One region of the Photobacterium makurazakiensis genome, then DNA from elsewhere that is predicted to be linked to it. Evidence: riboswitches for the same ligand, from Rfam matches in the RefSeq annotation. Region 1 holds a riboswitch; the other holds the start of a gene.
What was found. Region 1 has a riboswitch for thiamine pyrophosphate ahead of thiC (phosphomethylpyrimidine synthase ThiC). Riboswitches for the same ligand answer to the same signal wherever they lie in the genome.
Positions count from the first base shown of each region.

Region 2: it holds a riboswitch for thiamine pyrophosphate, as region 1 does, so the genes downstream of both, thiD (bifunctional hydroxymethylpyrimidine kinase/phosphomethylpyrimidine kinase) here and thiC (phosphomethylpyrimidine synthase ThiC) in region 1, are expected to answer to the same signal.

Region 1 covers NZ_JAKJSJ010000013.1:1,774-6,306, forward strand. The annotation lists gene L4D09_RS05530 (voltage-gated chloride channel family protein) at 1-940, shown strand, start outside; TPP riboswitch at 1,052-1,149, shown strand; gene thiC (phosphomethylpyrimidine synthase ThiC) at 1,267-3,189, shown strand; gene L4D09_RS05540 (thiamine phosphate synthase) at 3,189-4,394, shown strand; gene L4D09_RS05545 (HesA/MoeB/ThiF family protein) at 4,406-4,533, shown strand, end outside.
Region 2 covers NZ_JAKJSJ010000034.1:43,274-47,806, reverse strand. The annotation lists gene L4D09_RS16070 (hypothetical protein) at 1-60, opposite strand, end outside; gene L4D09_RS16065 (PhnA domain-containing protein) at 315-887, shown strand; TPP riboswitch at 1,084-1,179, shown strand; gene thiD (bifunctional hydroxymethylpyrimidine kinase/phosphomethylpyrimidine kinase) at 1,250-2,083, shown strand; gene L4D09_RS16055 (ABC transporter ATP-binding protein) at 2,101-2,877, shown strand; partial or broken gene L4D09_RS16050 (ABC transporter permease) at 3,008-3,721, shown strand; gene L4D09_RS16045 (ABC transporter substrate-binding protein) at 3,777-4,533, shown strand, end outside.

The DNA.
Region 1 (4,533 bases):
TCGATTGATGCTGATTGCTGGGGTTGCCGCTGGATTTGGTGCTGTATTCGGAACACCGCTCACAGGGGCCATTTTTGCTCTCGAAGTACTCGCTATTGGCCGTTTGCGTTATGACGCAATTATTCCTGCACTCTTTGCTGCTATTTTGGCTGATGTTGTTTGTACCGCTTGGGGGGTACACCATACTCACTACCGAATTGATTTTCTCGAAACCATTACTATTTTTGAACATGCTGTGAAAGTAGATTTATTTTTGGTGGGAAAGATTGTATTGGCAGCAGTCGCTTTTGGCCTTGCTGGTTATTTGTTTGGTGAGTTAACCCATGCCTTTAAAGACATATTCAAAGCAACATTGAAGAATCCATACCTAATTGTTGTTGTTGGGGGATGCATCGTGATTGCATCAGTACAGCTTATTGGCAATTATGATTATATTGGCCTTGGTGTGTATTCAAGCCGTGAGGGTGGTGTCAGCATACTCAGCGCCTTTCAGGACGGTGGGGCTGAGTGGTATAGCTGGTTGCTGAAGTTAATACTCACTGCAGTGACGCTGGCTGCTGGCTTTAAAGGTGGAGAAGTCACACCATTGTTCTTTGTGGGGGCTACGCTAGGTAATACATTAGCGTGGGTATTGGGGGCACCAGTTGATCTGTTCGCCGCTTTAGGCTTTCTCGCGGTATTTGCCGCCGCAACCAATACACCGCTTGCATGTACTATCATGGGGGTTGAGCTGTTTGGAGCTGATCATATGCTGTATTTTGCGATTGCTTGTTATACGGCTTATTACTTCAGCGGCCATACGGGTATCTATTCATCACAGCGCGTTGCGGTACCGAAGCTATTTGATTTAGACGGGGCTCCTAAGATCACTCATAAACTTGGTGAACTCCGTGAGACGCACTCATCTTTGCTGAAAAGCTTAGTAAAAAAATATAAATAGTGCTTAGCCTTATCATCAAGGCTGTCAAAATAAATGCGATTTTTGTTAACAAAGTATCAGTTTTATGTTTCGTTCACTTGCCGGGTATTAATCGATTACATATACTGACCTTTCAACTTGTCGGAGTGCCAATTGGCTGAGACCGCATTGCGGGATCCGTAGAACCTGATCAGGCTAATACCTGCGAAGGGAACAAGAGAAAATCTTCTGATAATGCTGTATTCGCAGCTGCAGTTCCAGATGATGCTACATTCCTACATGTAGCCTCTTGTTTAAGCACCAATCCGCCAAGCAACTTCCCTACTATGGAATGATAGGAAATTGCTATGACGAATCGCAAACAAGCGAGACTGGAAGCTAAACAATTTATAGAGTCACTAACTGCCCAACCGTACCCTAACTCTCAAAAGGTTTATGTTACAGGTAGCCGAAATGATATTCGGGTGCCTATGCGTGAAATTACGCTAGCCGATAGTTTGGTCGGTGGAACAAAAGATGAGCCTGCTTTTGAGCCGAATGAACCAGTCCGAGTCTATGACACCTCTGGTTATTATACTGATCCTGAACATCAAATAGATATCTACAGTGGTTTACCTAAATTACGTGAAAGCTGGATAGCCGAACGAGGTGATACTGAGCTATTGGATGATCTTAGCTCCGCTTATTCAAAAGAGCGGCTAGCTGACGATACACTGGATGAATTACGTTTTGGTGAGCGTTCTCGTGTACGTCGTGCTGTTACTGGCTCCAATGTTACTCAGCTTCATTATGCTCGAAAAGGGGTCATTACTCCTGAAATGGAATTTATCGCGATCCGTGAAAATATGGGACGAGCGAAATACCGTGACGAAGTACTGAACCAGCAACATCCTGGCATGCCCCTTGGTGCTAATTTACCCCGAGATATTACCCCAGATTTTGTACGTCAAGAAGTCGCAGAAGGGCGTGCCATTATTCCATCGAACATCAATCACCCCGAGTCAGAACCCATGATTATCGGGCGTAACTTTCTGGTGAAAGTAAATGCCAACATTGGTAACTCATCGGTGAGCTCTTCGATTGAAGAAGAGGTTGAAAAATTAGTGTGGTCAACCCGCTGGGGTGGCGACACGGTGATGGATCTATCGACGGGACGCAATATTCACGAGACCCGTGAGTGGATCATCCGTAACAGTCCGGTACCGATTGGTACAGTACCTATGTACCAAGCGCTCGAGAAAGTGAACGGTATTGCTGAAAACCTCAATTGGGAGGTTTTCAGGGACACCTTACTCGAGCAAGCTGAGCAAGGCGTTGATTACTTCACCATTCATGCCGGTGTACTACTTCGTTATGTACCAATGACGGCTAAACGGGTAACTGGCATTGTCTCCCGTGGCGGCTCGATTATGGCGAAGTGGTGTCTGGCGCATCACCAAGAAAGCTTTTTGTACCAGCATTTTCGTGAGATCTGCGAAATATGTGCCCAATACGATATCGCCCTATCTTTAGGGGACGGTTTGCGCCCTGGCTCAGTTGCTGATGCCAACGATGAAGCGCAGTTCAGTGAGCTTCGTACACTGGGTGAGTTAACGAAGGTTGCATGGGAATACGATGTACAGGTGATGATTGAAGGTCCTGGTCATGTGCCTATGCATATGATCAAAGAAAATATGGAAGAGCAACTAAAGCACTGCCATGAAGCCCCTTTTTATACGCTTGGCCCACTCACCACTGATATCGCACCAGGTTATGATCACATTACTTCTGGTATTGGTGCTGCGATGATTGGTTGGTATGGCTGTGCCATGCTCTGCTATGTCACGCCGAAAGAGCACTTAGGCTTACCGAATAAAGATGATGTAAAAGTAGGACTGATCACCTACAAACTGTGTGCACATGCGGCAGATTTGGCGAAAGGCCACCCCGGCGCCCAAGTCCGAGATAATGCGCTTTCAAAAGCGCGCTTTGAATTCCGCTGGGAAGATCAATTTAACCTAGCTTTAGACCCTGTTACAGCAAGGGCCTATCACGACGAGACACTACCTCAAGAATCTGGAAAAGTTGCGCATTTTTGTTCTATGTGTGGCCCTAAATTCTGCTCGATGAAAATCTCACAGGAAGTTCGCGAATATGCTCATGGCCTTGAACAAGACGGTGACTTGGCTATTCAGCTACTGGACGATCCGCTAGAGGGGATGCAGCAGAAATCGGATGAATTCCGCTCGAGAGGCAGTGAACTCTACCATCCTATGCAAGAGGAAAACTAATGAGCACTTTGTGTTTACCCGATCACCTGACCCCGCTATTAATGCATATTGAGCCTCTATTGGCGGTGGCTGAACAATATCAGTTAGGCGAACCCGTTCGTGTGGGAAGTAGTGAGTCGGCAGTGGTAGACATGCATGTTGATCAGCGACCATTAGGCATTGCTTTTAATGAGCAATGCCTAACGAGTGATGGGTATACAGTGCGTGACCAATGGGTTACGCCTTACCCGAGTGTGTCTGAGCTGCAACAAGCGGTTGCTGCTCAGCCTAAGCTGATCATCTGTAGCTTGCCCACAGAGCGTGGCTGTGTGGATATTTGGCATCACAATGGTGAGGCGCGGGCAGTGTACTGCCACGATGCTGGTGCGAGTGAGCCGCAACGTGCGATGTTGCTAACTGCTTTAGCATTAGATTACCCATTAGAAGATGCGGTTACATTAGCGCGAGCATATGCCCGAAGCCATGCTAGTGCGGCTTGGCCAATGGGACGTGAGTTGTTTCCTCGTCCTTTAACGGCTAACCACCCCGAGGTGGATGCACTTGGTTGGGTAAGCACAGAGGTGCCTGTTACCTCATTTGCGAAAACAGATCCGCAGAAATTGGCCTTGTATCCGGTTGTCGATACCGCTGAGTGGGTAGAGAAAGTGCTAGAGCTGGGAGTGAAAACCACTCAGCTACGGATAAAAGATCCTTCAGAGCCGTCATTGCCTGCGCAGGTAGAAAGAATTATTGCAGCAGGTAATGCACATCAGGCGCAGGTATTTGTTAATGACTATTGGCAACTCGCCATTGAGCATCAGGCTTATGGGGTGCACTTGGGGCAGGAGGACTTGGAAACCGCTGATCTGGCTGCAATCCAGCAAGCTGGTTTGCGCCTTGGTTTATCCACCCATGGCTATTACGAAATCCTTCGAGCCATTGAATTTGCCCCAAGCTATATCGCCTTAGGTCATATTTACCCAACGACGACTAAAGACATGCCATCTAAGCCACAAGGACTGAGCCGTTTAGCGCTATACCAGAAGTTAATTGGTGACACTTTTCCGACTGTGGCTATCGGTGGTATTGATTTATCTCGGGCAGAAAATGTCTGGCAAACCGGTGTTAGTAGCGTGGCGGTAGTACGTGCCGTGACTCAGGCTGAAGATCCGCAGGTTGCGGTGGATGCTTTTAATCAAATACTGCTTCGTCCAGTATCACATTAAGGTTGCTTGATATGCTAACTGATCAGGAATTTCTGCGTTATAACCGCCAAATCATGTTGCCTGAAATTGGGGAGAAGGGGCAAGAGCAACTAAACAAGGCACAGGTTCTATTAGTTGGGGCGGGTGGTTTAGGATCTGC
Region 2 (4,533 bases), on a different contig from region 1:
ATCATCTTCATCGCAACCCAAGAGCGCTAACACTGTCAGTAAAATAATTCCTTTTTTCATAACCGTCCCTATTAATAACCATTACTTTAGAGTCAAACACTTACAGTTTAGCCACAAAACAATGCAACCCCCATACTAAAAAGTCACATTTTTAACATTGATTAATTCACCCGTTCGTTTTTTACCCTTTATTTTGCAATTTCCTGTGATCTTAACCGTGATTCCTTCCCTTCTATTTATTTGCTGTCATAATAATAAACAGAACAGTTACCTGTATGGTATACACCCACCATTACACATCTACGGACACCCTTATGAGTATTGAAAATATTGTTAAACAGCGTTCTGGCGAGAAATGTGAACTTTGTGCATCTGCTGACAACCTAAGCGTTTATGAAGTACCAGCCTCTCCTGATACAACCGCTGGTAGTTGTGTAATGGTATGTGGTACTTGCCGTACAGAAATCGAAGATGCAGAAACATTGGATCAAAACCACTGGCGTTGCCTAAACGACAGCATGTGGAGCCAAGAACCTGCAGTTCAAGTTATGGCTTACCGTATGCTTAAGCGCCTTTCAGCTGAAACATGGGCTCAAGATCTTCTAGATATGATGTACATGGAAGAAGATATGGTTGAGTGGGCTGAAAAAGGTATTGCTCTTGCCGAGCTTGATGCAATTAAAACGCTAGATGTTAACGGTACAGCCCTACAATCTGGTGATAACGTTACTATCATCAAAGATCTTCCTGTTAAAGGCTCAAGCCTTGTTGTTAAACAAGGTACAGCGGTTCGTGGTATCCGTTTAACTGACAACCCACTGCATGTAACAGGTAAAGCGGCAGGTACTAACATGGTTATTATCGCAGCTTACTGTAAAAAAATGTAATTAGCCTTAGCCATCTAACATTTACCCTTCCGATATTTGAAATTTGGCTAACGTGGGAAAATGGGCGGCATTTATGCTGCCCACTTTTTATTCTACCTATAGCTAAATACGCTACCTGGCAGACAATAATGTTAATCTTATTTGCTCATTGTTTCTAAACGTGGTTACAATAACGCGTTATATCAATTAATTAATGTTTCGTTAGTCGGGGAGCTTAGGCTGAGACCACGTTGTGGGACCCGTTGAACCTGATCCATTTAGCAATGGCGTAGGGAACTAGCACACGTGTCTCATCACTACTCTGTATTCAGAGTCCAATATTGACACCTGCTACCCTCCGCTTTATTCATTTAGGGGTAGTTATGGGCAACGCCAAACCATCAAAAACACCAATCACATTGACTATTGCTGGCTCTGACAGCGGTGGTGGTGCCGGTATTCAAGCTGACATTAAAGCGATTTCAGCAACAGGTGGCTATGCCTGCTCTGTTATTACTGCTTTAACAGCACAAAACACCCAAGGCGTCACCGGCATCTTCGGTATTGACCCCACTTTTGTAGAACAGCAGCTTGATGCAGTTTTTTCTGATCTCGACGTTAAATCAGTCAAAATCGGCATGTTAAGCGATGCAAATATTATACGTGCAGTTGCCAGTAAACTTCGCCAATATCAGCCAAAGCACCTTGTTATCGACCCCGTCATGGTCGCAACGAGTGGTGATCTTCTGCTCGAGCAAGAAGCAATAGAAACCCTCAAAACAGAGTTGCTTCCACTTGCCGATGTTATAACACCGAACCTGCCTGAAGCCGCTGCTTTACTTGGCACTACGCTTCCAGAAACAGAGCAAGACATGTCTGCAATGATTGACGGACTGCGTAGTCTCGGGGCTAAATCAACGTTACTGAAAGGTGGTCATCTGGAACAAGATGAAAATAGTACTGACCTACTCATCCTAAGCAACGATGTTATTCGAATGTCTACGCTACGTATTAATACACGTAATACACACGGTACAGGCTGTACTCTTTCAGCAGCTACCGCATCATTCCTTGCCCAAGAATACTCGCTGGTTGATTCAGTGAAACATGCTAAATCATACATTACGCAAGCGATCACACACGCTGACGAGCTAGAAATCGGTTCAGGCCACGGCCCTGTTCACCATTTCTTTGCTGGTCATTTCAAGCCTGAATAAATAAAACAGTGATGACGATGCCTGAACCTGTAATCAATACAACAGGACTCGCTAGCAATATCGGTGTTGCCTTAAAAAAGGCAACCCTCCGTTATAAAGATGCTGCCGAGCCATTATTTTCTGCACTCAGCTTAGAGCTGCCTGCTGGTAAATGGACTTGCCTACTTGGAAAAAGTGGGTGTGGTAAAACAACCTTACTTCGTCACCTTGCTGGGTTGCTTGAGGATAAAGTGGAATGGCAAGGTGAACTCAAGACATCTAATAACACTCCCTTATTAGGTAATGTGGCTTACATGGCACAACAAGATTTACTTTTGCCATGGCTCAACGTTATTGACAATGTTTGCTTAAGTACCCGCTTTGGGAACAAACATCCCGCAGATATGTCTCGCGCAACAGCATTACTTGACGCTGTAGGGCTAAAAGATTACGCAAAAGCGACCCCGGATCAACTCTCTGGCGGTATGCGTCAGCGTGTAGCACTTGCACGTACACTTATGCAAGATAAGCCACTGGTGTTAATGGATGAACCATTTTCAGCCCTTGATGCTGTAACACGCTATAAGCTGCAAACGCTCTCTGCTGAGTTACTGCAAGACAGAACTGTTTTATTAATCACTCATGATCCACAAGAAGCTCTCCGTCTTGGTCATAATATCCATATTATGTCTGGAAGCCCTGCCTCACTCGTACCATTAGGTGTTCCAAGCTCGTTACCTCCACGCCAGTTTACCGCTGAACTCGCTAGCCACCAGCAGACGATTATCAACCAATTGGAGCGTGATTATGGGTAATCAATCAACACAGAATATCCAAGATGATTCAACGGTAGCATCTCCTTTGTTAACGCAGCAGCAACACACGGCAAATACAGGTTTAAAGGAAGTTAACCATTGGTCTCAGCACCTTTTACGCATTACGGTGAGCGTATGTGTGATTTTTGGTTTATGGCATGCCATCGTTATTCTTTTTGAATTACCCCCTTTTATATTACCCGGCCCTGTTGCCGTATTAACGAAACTGGTTGAGCGGTTTGATATCCTTTGGCAACACACATTAGTAACCGGTACTGAAGTTATCTTAGGTTTATTCTTGGGTCTCTTTTTAGGATTGTTTTTTGCCTTACAGATGTTGCTCTTTGCTCCGCTTCGCCGCTGGCTGCTACCCATATTGATTACCAGTCAAGCAATACCTGTCTTTGCTATTGCCCCAATACTCATGCTATGGCTAGGGTATGGCATGGCGTCAAAAATTGTCATGGCAGCAATGATCATATTTTTCCCCGTCACAACGTGTTGCTACGACGGTTTACGTAACACTCCTACTGGCTACCTAGATTTAGCCAAAACCATGGGTGCCACACGCTGGCAATTATTATGGCGTATACGCTTACCAGCCGCTTTACCTGCTTTAGCTTCCGGTATTCGCGTTGCTGTCGTCGTCGCCCCTATCGGTGCCGTTGTTGGTGAGTGGGTTGGCTCGAGTGAAGGCTTGGGTTATCTGATGTTACAAGCTAACGCGCGCATGTTTGTTGACGAAATGTTTGCCGCATTATTCATTTTGGCTTTCTTTTCTATCAGTTTGTATTTTGCTGCTGATTTAATACTAAGAAAGGCCATACCGTGGCAAGACAAATAACATGACAAAAACAGTAAATAAAAACACAACATTGCTTAATCAAAAGGAATAGTGAATGAAGACCCCAATAATTCGCGTTATTACCGCACTCGGTTTAACCGTTGCCTCATTTAACGTCGCTGCTGAAAAAGTAACGCTAATGCTCGACTGGTTTGTGAATCCAAACCATGGCCCAATCATTATTGCCCAACAGAACGGTTTATTTGCCGATCAAGGGTTAGAGATTGAAATTCAAGAACCAGCCGACCCAAGTGTGCCAGACAAACTGGTAGCTGCTGGCAAAATCGATTTGGCTGTTTCTTACCAAAGTACGCTCATTTCGAGTACCGCAGCAAAATTACCTGTTGTTCGTTCAGCAACACTTATTGCAGGGCCTTTAAACGCACTAACAGTACTGAATAAGTCTGGCATCAAGAGCCTAAAAGATTTAGAAGGTAAGAATATTGGCGTCGCCATTGGCGGAAGTGAAGATGCAACCATCGGTACAATGCTTCGTTCTGAAGGCGTATCAATGGACAGCGTGAAAATCATTAATGTTGGTTGGGCATTATCATCATCATTAGCATCGGGGAAAGTCGATGCCATCTGGGGTGGATTACGTAACTTTGAACTCAATCAGCTTGCAATCGAAGGCTACGAATCAACGGCGTTCTACCCTGAAGAGCACGGTGTACCGCCATATGATGAACTAATCTTCGTTGCGAATAAAAACAAGCACGATATTGAAATGATTAAAAAATTCAATAGCGCGATTGAAAAAGCAACTGTTTATATCATCAACCACCCTGAGAAAGCTTGGAATGAATTTGTTG